2 regions of the Bradyrhizobium tunisiense genome follow, and region 2 is predicted to be linked to the other one. Evidence: predicted binding sites of a transcription regulator. Region 2 holds the regulator's gene; the other holds the start of a gene.

Region 1 (6,961 bases), on a different contig from region 2:
CCAGCACGCGATGGATCTGCTCGACGGCGAGCAGACGGTGTTTCAGTCGCTCGAATACGCGTTTCCGACCGCGGGGCAGGGCTCCTTGCGCGCGCTCGCCGGCTGCTTCGGCTTCTCCGGCGACGACGTCGAGAAGCGCTGCCGGGTGCTGTCGGGCGGCGAGAAGGCGCGGCTGGTGATGGCCAAGATGCTGTTCGACCCACCGAACTTCCTGGTGCTGGACGAGCCGACCAACCATCTCGACCTCGCCACCAAGGAAATGCTGATCAACGCGCTGTCGGATTTCGAGGGCACCATGCTGTTCGTCTCGCATGACCGGCATTTCCTGGCGACGCTGTCGAACCGCGTGCTGGAGCTGACGCCGGAGGGTATCCACCAGTTCGGTGGCGGCTATACGGAATATGTCGCGCGGACCGGGCAGGAAGCGCCGGGGTTGCGGAGCTAATCTCGGCTCCCGCCTGCGAGCTTGGCGATTGCCTCGATCTCGTTGGTCCAGATGCCGCCGGAATAGCCTTGCGGCAACCGCGCGAATATTTCCGGCGTGTCAATGCCTGTAGAGAACTCGCCGCCGCTGTAGGGACCGAGCGCGAAGACCGCGCTGTTGACGCCGTTCATGCGTGCGAGGAAACGATCGGGCCAGCCCCATAGCCAGGGAGCGGCGTTGATCGGCACCAGCACCATCGCATTGCGGCAGGCTGCCGGGACCAAGCCGGTCCAGCCATAGCCGATATAGCGGGCCAGGCAGCTCTTGATTGCCCCGCGCGAGATCGTGCGGACATCGGGGGTAAGGCGACGGATCGCCTCGATCGGCTCGTTGCCGCCATAGACCATGATGGTCCGGCGCCGCTCGGCCGGCAGCGCATTCAGCACGGCGGCAAGTCTGTCGCCTTCGTCTGGGTCCCGGCTCTTCACGTTGATGAGCAGTTGCTTGCCGGGGAAGGCGGCGAACACCTCCGACAATGACGGCATCATGCCGACCCCCTTGCCGCGGAACGGGAAGGACTTGCCGCCGTCGGCAGTGTAGCCGTAGCCGATGTCGAGCGTCTTCAGCTTCGCCATGCTCTGCGCGCGTGTGACGCCGTTGCCGTCGGTCCGGCAGTCGAGCGTCCAGTCGTGGAAGACGGCGAACTCGCCGTCGGTGGTCGGGTGCACGTCGAGCTCGACGACATCCGCACCGGCCTCGAAGCTCGCGCGCATCGAGCGCAGCGTGTTCTCGAGGTAATCGTGCGCCGGCGGCAACATCCGCGCGGCCGTGCAGGTGTCGTTCTTCAGGTCCCGCTCGTCGAAACGCTGCGCGATGCCGCGATGGGCGAGCAGCACCGGCGTGCCGTCTGGATGCGGCGCCAGAAGGCTGGCGTTGTTGACGTAGATGCCAGCTGCGACGGCAACCATGATTGCCGCGGTTATTTTCAATTTCCTGCCCACCGGACATTCCTCATTCCACCGTCATTTTCTCCGCTATTTGAGGTTGATTTGCGGCACGCCCGCCGAAGCTCTTTGCGTTCGGCGCCTTGAATGCCCTGAGCCCGTTCGCTACGCTTTCACAAAAAAGGGAGCGAACACCCATGAAACAACTCCGAATCGGCGACATCACCATCGACGCGGTGATCGAGCGGGAAGGGCCATGGCGGCGGCCGCAGGATTTTTTCCCCGCCTATGACGAGGGCGTGTTCAAACGCCATCTGCCGACGATGGAGCCGGAGGTGTTCGACGCCGCGCGCGGCTTGATGGTGATCACCTATCAGACCTTCGTGGTGCGCACGCCGCGCTACACCATTCTGGTCGACACCTGCACCGGTGAGGACAAGGGCCATCCGCCGCCGTTCGACTTCCCCGGCAAGGAACGCTGGCGCAACGAGTTGTTCGCGCTCGGCATCGCCTTCGAGCAGATCGACTACGTGTTCTGCACGCATCTGCATATCGACCACACCGGCTGGAATACGACCTTGCGCGACGGCCGCTGGGTGCCGACGTTCCCGAACGCGAAATACGTCTTCCACAAGGGCGAGTATGCGGCCTGGGAGGCCGAGCATGCCAGGGGCAACAATCCGCCCGGCACCGTGTTTCGCGACAATTGCCTGCCGATCGTCGAAGCGGGGCAGGCGCTGCTGGTGGATGACGATTACGCGCTCGACGATACCGTGACGCTGACGCCGACGCCGGGGCATTCGCCCTGCCATTGCTGCGTGAACATTCTGTCGAAGGGCCAGCGCGCCGTGGTCGCCGGCGATCTGATGCACCACCAGATCCAGTGCCGCGAGCCGGATTGGTCGGCGAAGCCCGATTGGGATCCGAAGCAGTCGGCGGCCTCACGGCGAAAATTCTTCGCGTCCGTTGCGGACACCGACACGTTGATCCTGCCGGTGCATTTTCCGGCGCCGACGGCGGGATGGATCAAGCCGCTGGATGGGGCGTTCGACTATCGGTTCAGGCGGGACTAACTCCCTCCGTGATGCCCGGGGACAAGCCCGGGCATGACGAGTTCGTGGCGGTCTTGTTCGCTAAGGAAGGAGCGCCTTACGCGCTGACTTCGCACTTCTTCATGAAGCTGTTCTTGGCGGCGCCAGCGAGCGGCTTGCCGTCGGCGCTGACGGCCTTGGGCGTGCAGGCGTCGGCTTTGCACTTCTTCAGGAACGAAGTCTTGGCGGCGCCGGCCAGCGGCTTGCCGTCCTTGCCGACGGCCTTGCTCTCGCAGGTTTCTTGCGCGAAGGCCGAGCCTGCCGCGAAGGTGGCGACGACCGCAGCGAGGAAAATCCGTTTCATCATGAGTGTCTCCCAGAACCAGAAATGGCGGGGCGGATTGGAGCCGGGAATCGTGGCGCAATCAAGCAGGATGGCGCCCGGTCGTCCGGTTTGCCTGCCGATTTTCGCGCGATCGGCGTTCGTCCGGCGTGTTGCACCGCTCGCTGACCCAGCCGGACGATCCTGCTAGCTTCCGGCGGTCGAGATGGAAGGAGTATCGTGATGGACGCCGCGATCCCGAAGGACCAGGAAGCCACCGACCGGCATTCTCATCTGGTTCAGCCGCAAAACATGGACTGGCAGAAGACGCGCTTTCCCGGCTGCGAGGCCAAGACGCTGCTGTTCGACCGCGGCACGGGGCTGATGACCGCCTTGATGCGCTTTGCGCCGGGATCGGTGCTGCCCGACCACGAGCATGTCGGCATCGAGCAGAGTTACGTCATCGAAGGCGCGCTCGTCGACAAGGAGGGGCCCGCTCGGGGCATCGCCTGCAAAGCCGGCGAATTCATCTGGCGCGAGGCAGGCAGCCGGCATGCCGCCTGGTGTCCGGACGGGGCCCTGATCCTGGCAATCTTCCAGGTGCCGAACAAGTTCTTCGAAGCCGACGGCCGCGTCGTCGACGCCGCCGGCCAGGATTGGGACGAGACCTGGGGGCACACTGGCGCGCAGCGGACGCACCGGCCCTAGCAGATCAGACCCCCCGCGTGAGCAGCGCCTTGAAGTCGGCGCGTGCGCGTTGTGCCTCGGCGCGCGCGACATCCGAGGCATCGCCCATGCCGAAATAGCCGTGGATGAGGCCGGGACCTTCGTGGTGCTTGACGCGGACGCCGGCCGCCTCCAGTGCCCGCGCATAGGCCGCGCCCTCGTCGCGCAGGGGATCGAACCAGGCGGTGGTGACGATCGCAGGGGCGACACCGGCGAGGGATGCCGTCCGGAGCGGCGAGACGCGCCAGTCGCTGGCGTGAGCGGGATCGGCGAGATAGTGGCCGCAAAACCATTCCATCGTGGCGCGCGTCAGGAAGTAGCCCTCGGCATTCTCGGCGCGCGAGGGGTAGCGTGCGTTCTCGTGGGCATCGGCATAAGCGCCGACGACGTCGGTCACGGGATAGACCAGCAATTGCGCGGCGAGCTTGATGCCGGCGTCCCGGCAGGCGATCGCGGTAGTCGCCGCGAGGTTGCCGCCGGCGCTGTCGCCGGAAACGCCGAGGTGTTTTGCATCGCCACCAAATTCCGCAACACGGGTGAAGATGTCGCTTGCAGCAGCGAAGGCATCTTCGAACGCGCCCGGAAAGCGCGTCTCGGGCGGGCGTCGATAGTCAACGGAGACGACGACCGCGCCGGTCTCGATCGCAAGATTGCGCGCCTGCCGGTCGTGGGTTTCGAGATCGCCGGCAACCCACCCGCCGCCATGGAAGAACACCACGGTCGGCGCGGGCGTGGTGCCCACCCGGTAGACCCGTGCGTCGAGCGGACCGGCGCCGCCTTTCACCTTGATATCCTGCACGTGATCGACCGGCGGTGGCGGGATGGCGGCGCGCGAGGCAGCCAGTTGGCGCAAGGAATCACGGGCGCTCTGCGGTGTCATGACCGCGAGATCGCGCATCGGCATGAGCGGAATGATCTGGGCGATGACGGGGTCGAGTGGCGCGGCCATGGCGGCTCCTCCAGGGTTCTTGGTCTTGCTTGCGGGTTAGCATAGGTTTTGCCCGCCGCCTCGGCAACCGGTCGTGCGGTGATCGAGGTCATCATCGAGAGCGCCAAGCGCGCGCCGTCGTCGATGAAGATCGAGCCCTGGCATGTTCACGTCGTGTGCGAGGTCGCGGAGAATTCCGGAGGACGAAGTCATCGTGACCTGCGTCGCGATGGGCTAGCCCGACCACGGCTTCGCCGCGAACGCGGTGCGCTCGGACCGCGAGCACAATCAGGAGTTTGTACGCTACGTCGTTTTGCCGACGAGCACGACGAAGAGGAGATTATTCTCCGCGATTTTTTTTGGTGCGGAGTCCTCAGCGACCTCTTGCAATCTCAGAGGTGCGGGAGGAACAATGTGCAGACTGAGAGGTTTGTTGCTGGCGCGAGGGAATTGACATGCGGCGGCTGGCTAGCCTGGTTCGGCGGTTCTTCGGTCCACGAATGCGGCGCCCGATCGATGATGATCCAAGTCTTCCTTTCTCACCCGACGAGTTCGGGCGGCTGATTCGCAGCGGCCGGCATGAGGACATGAAGGTGCTGGCCGAAGGACTGGCATGCCGGTCCATACCGCGCCGCGCCAGCTATCGCGCGACGCACTGAACCGCCCACGCACGAAACGCCACGGCAAAGGAAATCGCTGCGCGCGCCGGTTTCGTGGTAGCATGCGACCATCATGAGCAATCGCATCCTCGTCCTCTACGGTTCGTACCGTTCCGATCGCATGGGCATCCGCCTTGCGAACTTCGTCATCGATCGTCTGCGCCGCCGCGGCGAGGACGTCGAGTTCATCGACGCAAAGGCGATCGGCCTGCCGATGCTCGATCGCATGTACAAGGAATATCCTGAGGGTTCGGCGCCCGAGGCGCTGGAAAAGCTCGCCGGACAGATCCGCGGCGCCGACGGCTTCGTCTTCGTCACCGGCGAATACAATTGGGGCATCCAGCCCGGCCTGAAGAATCTCACCGACCATTTCCTCGAAGAGTGGTTCTGGCGTCCGGCGGCGATCGTGAGCTATTCGGCCGGCCGCCTGTCCGGCGCACGCGCCGCTACCGCCTGGCACGGCACGCTCTCGGAGATGGGCATGGTGGTGGTGTCGAGCACCATCGGCGTCGGCCCGATCGCGCAGACCCTGTCCGCGGACGGCGAGCCGATCGGCGAGGGCGGCAAGGCACTGGAACGCTCGTTCCCGCGCTTTGCTGATGACCTGACGTGGTGGATCGAAGCGGCGAAAGCCCAGCGGGCGCGCAAGGCGCCGCCGTATTGAATCGCGCTACGCCGCCCTGACCTCGCCGAGGAAGCGGTCGAACTGTCCGGCGAGATCGCGCGACTGGGTCGAGAGCTGCTCGGCGGCGACCAGAACTTCCCTCGCGGCGGCGCCCGTATCGTCGGCCGCGCGTTGCACGCCTGATATGTTGGTGTTGACCTCCTGGGTGCCGCGGGCGGCCTCCTGGACGCTGCGGGCGATCTCCTTGGTGGCCGAGCCCTGTTCCTCGATCGCCGCCGCGATCGCGGTACCGATCTGGTCGATTTCGCCGATGACGTCGGCGACGTTGCGGATCGCGGCCACGGTTTCGTCGCTCGCGGTCTGGATCGCCGTGATCTGCTCGGAGATTTCGGTCGTCGCCTTTGCGGTCTGGCCCGCCAGCGACTTCACTTCGGAAGCAACCACCGCAAAGCCGCGGCCGGCATCGCCGGCACGGGCGGCCTCGATGGTCGCGTTCAGCGCGAGCAGGTTGGTCTGCTCGGCGATGCTCTGGATCAGCGTGACGACGTCGCCGATTTTCTGGGCGCCCTCCGCGAGCGTACGGGCGGTATCGCCGGTGCGGCGCGCGTTGTCGACCGCGCGGGCCGCAATCTCGGTGCTCTGTGCGACCTGACGGCCGATCTCGGAGATGGAGGAGGTCAGCTCTTCGGTGGCGCTGGCGACGGTCTGCACATTGGTCGAGGTCTGCTCGGAGGCGGCGGCGACGACCGCGGCCTGGCTGTTGGTCTGGGCCGCCGTCGAAGTCATCGATTGAGCGGTGCTTTCCATGGTCGAGGAGGCGCGAGACAGGCCGCCGACGAGCTCGGTGACCTTGACTTCGAATGCGCGGGTCAGCTCGTCGAGCGCCTGCGCGCGCCGCATCTTGCCGTCGCTCTCGGCCTGCTTCTCGGCCGCGAGCCGGTCGGCCCGGATCATGTTGTCCTTGAAGACCTGCACGGCCGCGGCCATTGCCCCGATCTCGTCGGAGCGCTCGGCGCCGGGGATGCTGTCCGCAACCTCGCCCTCCGCAAGCCGCGACATCCGCGTCGTCAGCTTGACGATCGGAGCGCAGACGCGGCGGCGAACCATCACGATGAGCCCGACGCTCGCGATCAACACGGCGGCAAGGCCTGCAAGCGCGACGGTGAAGCTGGTCCGCGCGGACGAAGAAGCACCGGAGAGGATCTGTTCGGCGTTGTCGTAGAAGGCGTCGCGAACCTCGATGATGGTGCTGAGCCCGCGCTGCGTGGCGGCATAATAGGTATCCATGTCGTGTTCGTACTT
Region 2 (6,961 bases):
TCGCCCGCGCCGACGGTGAGCAGCTTTTCACCACGCAAGGCAGCCACGAGATCGCCCGACGGCACCACCGCCTTGATGCCGACCAGGAGGCCCTCGCCGCGCACTTCGCTGACGACATCGGGGTGACGGTCGATCACGGAGGCGAGCTTCTGCTTGAGCAGCAGCGACATTTTCTGCACGTGGTCGAAGAAGCCGGGCTCGAGCATGACGTCGAGCACGGCGTTGGCCGCCGAGATCGCCAGCGGATTGCCACCGAAGGTCGAGCCGTGCGAACCGGGTCCCATGCCGGAAGCCGCTTCCGCCGTCGCCAGCACCGCGCCGATCGGGAAGCCGCCGCCGAGCGCCTTGGCCAGCGACATCACGTCGGGTGTAACGCCGGTGCGGCGATAGGCGAAGAGATCCCCAGTGCGGCCCATGCCGGTCTGCACCTCGTCGAAGGCGAGCAGCAGGCCCTTGTCGTCGCAGAGCTGGCGCAGCGCCTTGAGGAAGGCAGGCGTCGCCGCGCGCACGCCGCCCTCGCCCTGGATCGGCTCGATCAGGATGCCGGCGGTGTCGGGCCCGATCGCCTTCTTGACGGCGTCGAGGTCACCATGCGGGACCTGGTCGAAACCATCCATCGGCGGGCCGAAACCTTCGAGATATTTCGCAGAGCCGGTCGCTGCGAGGGTCGCCAGGGTGCGGCCATGGAAGGCGCCTTCGAAGGTGATGATGCGGTAGCGCTCGGGATGGCCCTTGGAGAAGTGATGATGGCGGACCAGCTTGATCACGCCCTCCAGCGCTTCGGCGCCGGAATTGCAGAAGAACACGAAGTCCGCGAAGCTCTCGTTGCACAGGCGCACGGCGAGCTTCTCGCCGTCCGGGCTCTGGAACAAGTTCGACATGTGCCACAGCTTCGTCGCCTGCTCCTGCAGCGCCTTGGTTAGATGCGGGTGGCAATGGCCGAGCGCATTCACGGCGACGCCCGAGGTGAAATCGAGATAGCGCTCGCCATTGGTCGCGATCAGCCAGCAGCCTTCGCCGCGTTCGAAACCGAGGTCGGCCCTGGCGAAAACGGGGAGCAAATGCGGCGCTGCGCTGTTAGTCATGACGGCCACTTGAATGTTGCGGACGGTGTGACGCGCGCATTGGGCAACGCACCATCGACCGGCCCGGAAAACGAAACGTGCCGCCTTTTAAGGGCGGCACGCGCAACTATCTTATGCCTGGCAAGACGGGTGTCAATGCCGCTGGGAAAGCCTCGGGAAACGCTGAATCCGTAGTCTTGCGGTGCCGGTTTCGCGGGTTTTCACCACGGAACATGTGGAAGCGAGTCGGCGGACTCTTGCGCGGGAGTCACGCCATATTGTAGCGTTTGGATTGTCAGATACGACATCTCGTGCAGCGGTTCTGATCCCAAGAGTCCTCATGTACCGGCGTAAACGTTCGGGCGTCAGTGGCGCGCCCGGCGAGCCTTAAGGGATTCTGACGACACGGGTTTTTGAAGGCTTAGGCATTCGCTGCAAGGCCCCAGGATGGTTGGCCGGCAGCGAGGGAAAGGGTGCAATGACGGTTTTGACCTGGTCCGATGATCGCGTCGAGCAGCTGAAAAAGCTCTGGGAGGCCGGACTTTCGGCCAGCCAGATCGCAGCAGAGCTCGGCAATGTGACCCGCAATGCCGTGATCGGCAAAGTGCACAGGCTCGGTCTGTCCGGCCGTGCCAAAAGCCCTTCATCGGCAGCACCCCGGCCGCGCAAGGCGCGTCCCGCGCAGCACATGATGCGGGTGACCCGCCCCATTGCGCGCGGCAACACCGCGCTGGCGCAGGCCTTCGAGGTCGAAGTGGAGGCCGAACCGGTCACCTACGACAACGTGGTGCCGATGAGCCAGCGGCTGTCGCTGCTGGAGCTGAACGAGGCGACCTGCCACTGGCCGGTCGGCGATCCCTCGAGCCCGGATTTCTTCTTCTGCGGCGGCAAGGCGCTCTCCGGCCTGCCCTATTGCGCCCAGCACTCGCGCGTGGCGTATCAGCCCGCAGCGGACCGCCGTCGTGCACCGGCCAAGCCGAGCACGCGGTAAGTTAGCTGATTTGCTGACTGCAACGACGGCTGCCGTAGCGCGACGGCGCCTCAACCAACTCGGTGTCGTCCCCGCGAACGCGGGGAGCCATAACCACAGGGCGCAGATGTTGCGCTAGACGGTCACTCCGAGTCTTCGCCAAACCACGCCCTGTGGTTATGGGTCCCGGATCAGCGCTTCGCTTGTCCGGGACGACACTGAGTGTGTCGCCAGAATTTCCCAGAACCCCTTACGTCTGCTCCGCCTTCGCGAAGCGATCATCGAGCGCATAGCCCGCGCCGCGGACGGTGCGGATCGGGTCCTGCTCGCGGCCGAGATTGAGCAGCTTGCGCAGGCGGCCGATATGGACGTCGACGGTGCGCTCGTCGATGTAGATGTCGCGGCCCCAGACGCTGTCGAGCAGCTGCTCGCGCGAGAACACGCGGCCGGGATGCTCCAGGAAGAACTCCAGCAGCCGGTATTCGGTCGGTCCGAGATCGATCGGCCGGCCCGAGCGCGCCACGCGGCGCTTGTCGCGGTCGAGCTCGATGTCGCCATAGGCGAGCACGGTGGCTAGCCGCTCGGGACTGGCGCGCCGCAGGAGGCCCTTCACGCGCGCCAGGAGCTCCGGCACGGAGAACGGCTTCACGATGTAGTCGTCGGCGCCGGTCGCAAGGCCACGTACGCGCTCGCTCTCCTCGCCGCGCGCGGTGAGCATGATGATCGGCAGTTGCTTGGTCTCGGGACGGGTGCGCAGGCGGCGGCACAGCTCGATGCCCGACAGGCCGGGCAGCATCCAGTCGAGCACGATCAGGTCGGGAATGTGCTCCTTGAGGCGGGTGTCGGCGTCGTCGCCGCGCATGACCGTCTCGACGTCATAGCCGTCGCCTTCGAGGTTGTAGCGAAGAAGCTCGGTGAGAGCTTCCTCGTCCTCAACCACCATAATGCGTGCGCCCATGGTGTCGTCGCTCCTTGAGGTCTTCAGCTATTCGGGATCGTCGTGGCGAAGTTGGTCATGTCCCCCTTCGGCCGCTTGTCGGTGATCGCCTGGCCCTCGATCATGTAGAACACGGTCTCGGCGATGTTGGTGGCGTGGTCGCCGATCCGCTCGATGTTCTTGGCGCAGAACATCAGATGGATGCAGAACGAGATGTTGCGCGGATCCTCCATCATGTAGGTGAGGAGCTCGCGGAACAGCGAGGTGCAGATCGCGTCGACTTCCTCGTCGCCCTTCCACACCGCCATCGCCGCCGGCAGATCGTGCGCGGCGTAGGCGTCCAGCACCGACTTGACCTGCTGCTGAACGAGGTCGGTCATGTGCTCCAGGCCGCGGAACAGTTTCAGCGGATGGAAATCCGTCTCCAGCGCGGCGACGCGCTTGCCCATGTTCTTGGCGAGGTCGCCGATGCGCTCGAGGTCGGTCGCAACGCGCATGGCGCCGACGATCTCGCGCAGATCGACCGCCATCGGCTGACGGCGGGCGATGGTGAGCACGGCGCGCTCCTCGATCTTCTTCTGCAGCGCGTCGAGTTCGGTGTCGATGGTGACGACGCGCTGGCCGAGCGCGACGTCGCGGCGGATCAGCGCGTCGACGGATTCGACGATCATGCGCTCGGCGATGCCGCCCATCTCGGCGACCAGTCGGGTGAGCTCCTGGAGGTCGGTGTCGAAAGCCTTTGCGGTATGTTCAGTACCCATGTCCCGTCTCCTCAGCCGAACCGGCCGGTGATGTAATCCTGCGTGCGCCGGTCGGTCGGCGACGTGAAGATCTTGCTGGTGTCGTCGAACTCGATCAGCTCGCCGAGATACATGAAGGCGGTCTTGTCGGAGACGCGCGCCGCCTGCTGCATGTTGTGGGTGACGATTGCGATCGTGTAGTTCTCGGACAGCTCCTGGATCAGCTCCTCGACCTTGGCGGTCGAGATCGGGTCCAGCGCCGAGCAGGGCTCGTCGAACAGGATCACCTCGGGCCGCACCGCGACGGTGCGGGCAATGCACAGGCGCTGCTGCTGGCCGCCGGAGAGCGACAGGCCGGAGGCGTTGAGCTTGTCCTTGACCTCGTTCCACAGCGCGCCGCCGCGCAGCGCCTTCTCGACGCGGCCGTCCATCTCGGACTTCGAGATCTTCTCGTAGAGACGGATGCCGAAGGCGATGTTCTCGTAGATCGTCATCGGGAACGGCGTCGGCTTCTGGAACACCATGCCGACCCGGGCGCGCAGCAGATTGAGGTCGAGCCGGGGGTCGAGGATGTTGGTCTGGTCGAGCATCAGCTGGCCGGTGGCGCGCTGGCCCGGATAGAGATCATACATCCGGTTGAAGATGCGCAGCAGGGTCGACTTGCCGCAACCGGACGGGCCAATGAAGGCCGTGACGCGGTTGGTGCCGAGCGCCAGATTGATGTTCTTCAGCGCGTGGTGCTCGCCGTAGTAGAAGTTGAGGTTGCGCGCGGTGACCTTGGCGGGTGCCTCGGGCAGCGGCTGCGAGCCGGGATGAACGGTCGGCGCGCTCACGGAAACAGACATTTCACTCATTTTGCAGTCCTCTCGGCGCCGATGATGCGCGCGCCAATGTTCAGGGCAAGCACGGTCAGGGTGATCAGCAGCGCGCCGCTCCAGGCGAGCTGCTTCCAATAGGCGTAGGGGCTCTGGACGAAATTGTTGATGGTGACCGGCAGGTTGGCCATCGTCTTGTCCAGGCCGAGGCTGAAGAACTGGTTCGACAGCGCGGTGAACAGCAGCGGCGCGGTCTCGCCGGCGACGCGGGCGGTGGCGAGCAGCACGCCGGTGATGAGGCCCGCGCGTGCCGCGCGATAGGCGATGCGCTTGATCACCAGCGAACGCGGGAGGCCCAATGCGCTGGCGGCTTCGCGCAACGGATTCGGCACCAGCAGCAGCATGTCCTCCGTGGTGCGCACCACGACCGGGATGACGATGACCGCGAGTGCCAGCGCTCCCGCGAGCGCCGAGAAGCCGCGCATCGGCACCACCACCGTGCCATAGATGAACAGGCCGATGATGATCGAGGGCGCCGACAAGAGGATGTCGTTGATGAAGCGGATCACCGAAGTCAGCCTGTCGTTGCGGCCGTACTCGGCAAGATAGGTGCCGGCGAACAGGCCGAGCGGCGCGCCGATGCCGACGCCGAGCACGGTCATGATGATCGAGCCGACGATGGCGTTGCGCAGGCCGCCTTCGGTCGAGCCGGGCGGCGGCGTGTCGGCGGTGAAGACCTGGAGGTTCAGGCCAGCCAGGCCGTTGTAGAGCAGCGTGATCAGGATCAGCGCGAGCCAGGTGACGCCGAAGGCGGCCGCGGCGATGCAGAGCCCGCGGATGACGATGTCCTTGCGGCGGCGGCGCGAATAGATCGGATTGAGGGCCATGACGTCAGTTCCCCGCTTTCTTGTCCAGCCGCATCAGCATCAGCCGCGCTGCGGCCAGCACGAAGAACGTCAACACGAACAGCAACAGGCCGAGCAGGATCAGGCCGGACTGGTGTAGGCCGTCGCTCTCGGCGAACTCGGAGGCGATCGCCGCCGAGATCGTGGTGCCGGGCGCGAAGATCGACGAGGAGATGCGGAACGAATTGCCGATGATGAACGTCACGGCCATGGTCTCGCCGAGCGCGCGGCCCAGCGCCAGCATGACGCCGCCGATGATGCCGACCCGGGTGTAGGGGATCACCACGCTGCGAACGACTTCCCAGGTGGTGCAGCCGACGCCGTAGGCGGCTTCCTTCAGCACCGGCGGCACCGTCTTGAACACGTCGACCGAGATCGAGGTGATGAAGGGCAGCACCATGATGGCGAGGATCAGCGCGGCGTTGAACGTGCTGAGATAGGACGGGGGACCTGCGAAGATCGCCCCGAGGACGGGAACGCCGTCGAAGACGCTGATCATGAAGGGCTGGAAGCTGTTGGCCAGGAACGGGCCCAGCACGAAGAAGCCCCACATGCCGTAGATGATCGAGGGAATTCCGGCGAGCAGCTCGACCGCCATGCCGATCGGCCGGCGCAGCCATTGCGGACAGAGCTCGGTGAGAAAGATCGCAATGCCGAGACCGACCGGAATGGCGATCAGCATCGCGATGAAGGAGGTGACGAGCGTGCCGTACATCGGCCCGAGCGCGCCGAGCACGGGCGGATCGGCCGACGGCGCCCAGCGCTGCGTCCACAGGAACGACACGCCGTATTCCTTCATCGCCGGGAACGCCCCGACGACCAGCGAAATGATGATGCCGCCGAGGATCAACAGCACCGAGATCGCGCTCAGCCGCGTGATCCAGTAGAAAGTGACGTCGCCGAGCTTGAACGCGCTCAAGGCCTTGGCGCGGTCATACGGTCCGGCATCGTCGATTACATCGCTCTGAACGGCCATCTCTGCCACGCCGATCCCCTGTGCCCGTTTTATATACGCTTGCTGTCGGTCTTGTTGCTGGTCTTGCGCCCCGGATGCGACGCGATGCAGATCCGGAGCGCAGGTCTCTTAGGGTCCCGGGCCGTGCCCGGGACAAGAGCGCGTTAGCTCTTGATCTCGGCAGCCCAGGTCTTCTCGATCTGCTTCACGACCGTGTCGGGCATCGGGATGTAGTCCAGCTCTTCGGCCATCTTGTCGCCCTTCTCGAAGGCCCACTTGAAGAACTTGATGGCCTCCTGGGACGCCGCCTTGTCGGTCGCATCCTTGTGCATCAGGATGAAGGTCGCGCCGGTAATCGGCCACGATGCTTCGCCCGGCTGGTCGGTCAGGATCACATAGTAGTTCTTGGATCCAGCCCAATCAGCGTTGGCAGCCGCAGCCTGGAAGGCCCCGACGGTCGGCTGCACGGTCTTGCCAGCCTTGTTGATCATTGCGCCGTAGGTCAGCTTGTTCTGCTTGGCATAGGCATACTCGACGTAACCGATCGAGTTCTTGGTCTGGCTGACATTGCCTGC

Evidence for each region. Region 2 encodes PhoB, which activates phosphate uptake and scavenging genes when phosphate is short. Its sites were predicted from a motif close to TGTCATNNANCTGTCAT; they were not measured.
Region 1: the regulator PhoB is predicted to act here: its motif matches at 1,434-1,450, upstream of ACFDR6_RS10375 (glycerophosphodiester phosphodiesterase family protein).

Annotation. Positions count from the first base shown of each region.
Region 1 covers NZ_JBHLEV010000002.1:637,562-644,522, forward strand. The annotation lists gene ACFDR6_RS10370 (ABC-F family ATP-binding cassette domain-containing protein) at 1-445, shown strand, start outside; gene ACFDR6_RS10375 (glycerophosphodiester phosphodiesterase family protein) at 442-1,425, opposite strand; gene ACFDR6_RS10380 (MBL fold metallo-hydrolase) at 1,566-2,441, shown strand; gene ACFDR6_RS10385 (hypothetical protein) at 2,518-2,766, opposite strand; gene ACFDR6_RS10390 (cupin domain-containing protein) at 2,965-3,429, shown strand; gene ACFDR6_RS10395 (alpha/beta hydrolase) at 3,434-4,396, opposite strand; gene ACFDR6_RS10400 (NADPH-dependent FMN reductase) at 5,108-5,698, shown strand; gene ACFDR6_RS10405 (methyl-accepting chemotaxis protein) at 5,705-6,961, opposite strand, start outside.
Region 2 covers NZ_JBHLEV010000001.1:841,117-848,077, forward strand. The annotation lists gene ACFDR6_RS04035 (aspartate aminotransferase family protein) at 1-1,085, opposite strand, end outside; gene ACFDR6_RS04040 (GcrA family cell cycle regulator) at 1,543-2,055, shown strand; gene phoB (phosphate regulon transcriptional regulator PhoB) at 2,285-2,992, opposite strand; gene phoU (phosphate signaling complex protein PhoU) at 3,016-3,732, opposite strand; gene pstB (phosphate ABC transporter ATP-binding protein PstB) at 3,744-4,565, opposite strand; gene pstA (phosphate ABC transporter permease PstA) at 4,562-5,413, opposite strand; gene pstC (phosphate ABC transporter permease subunit PstC) at 5,418-6,407, opposite strand; gene pstS (phosphate ABC transporter substrate-binding protein PstS) at 6,551-6,961, opposite strand, start outside.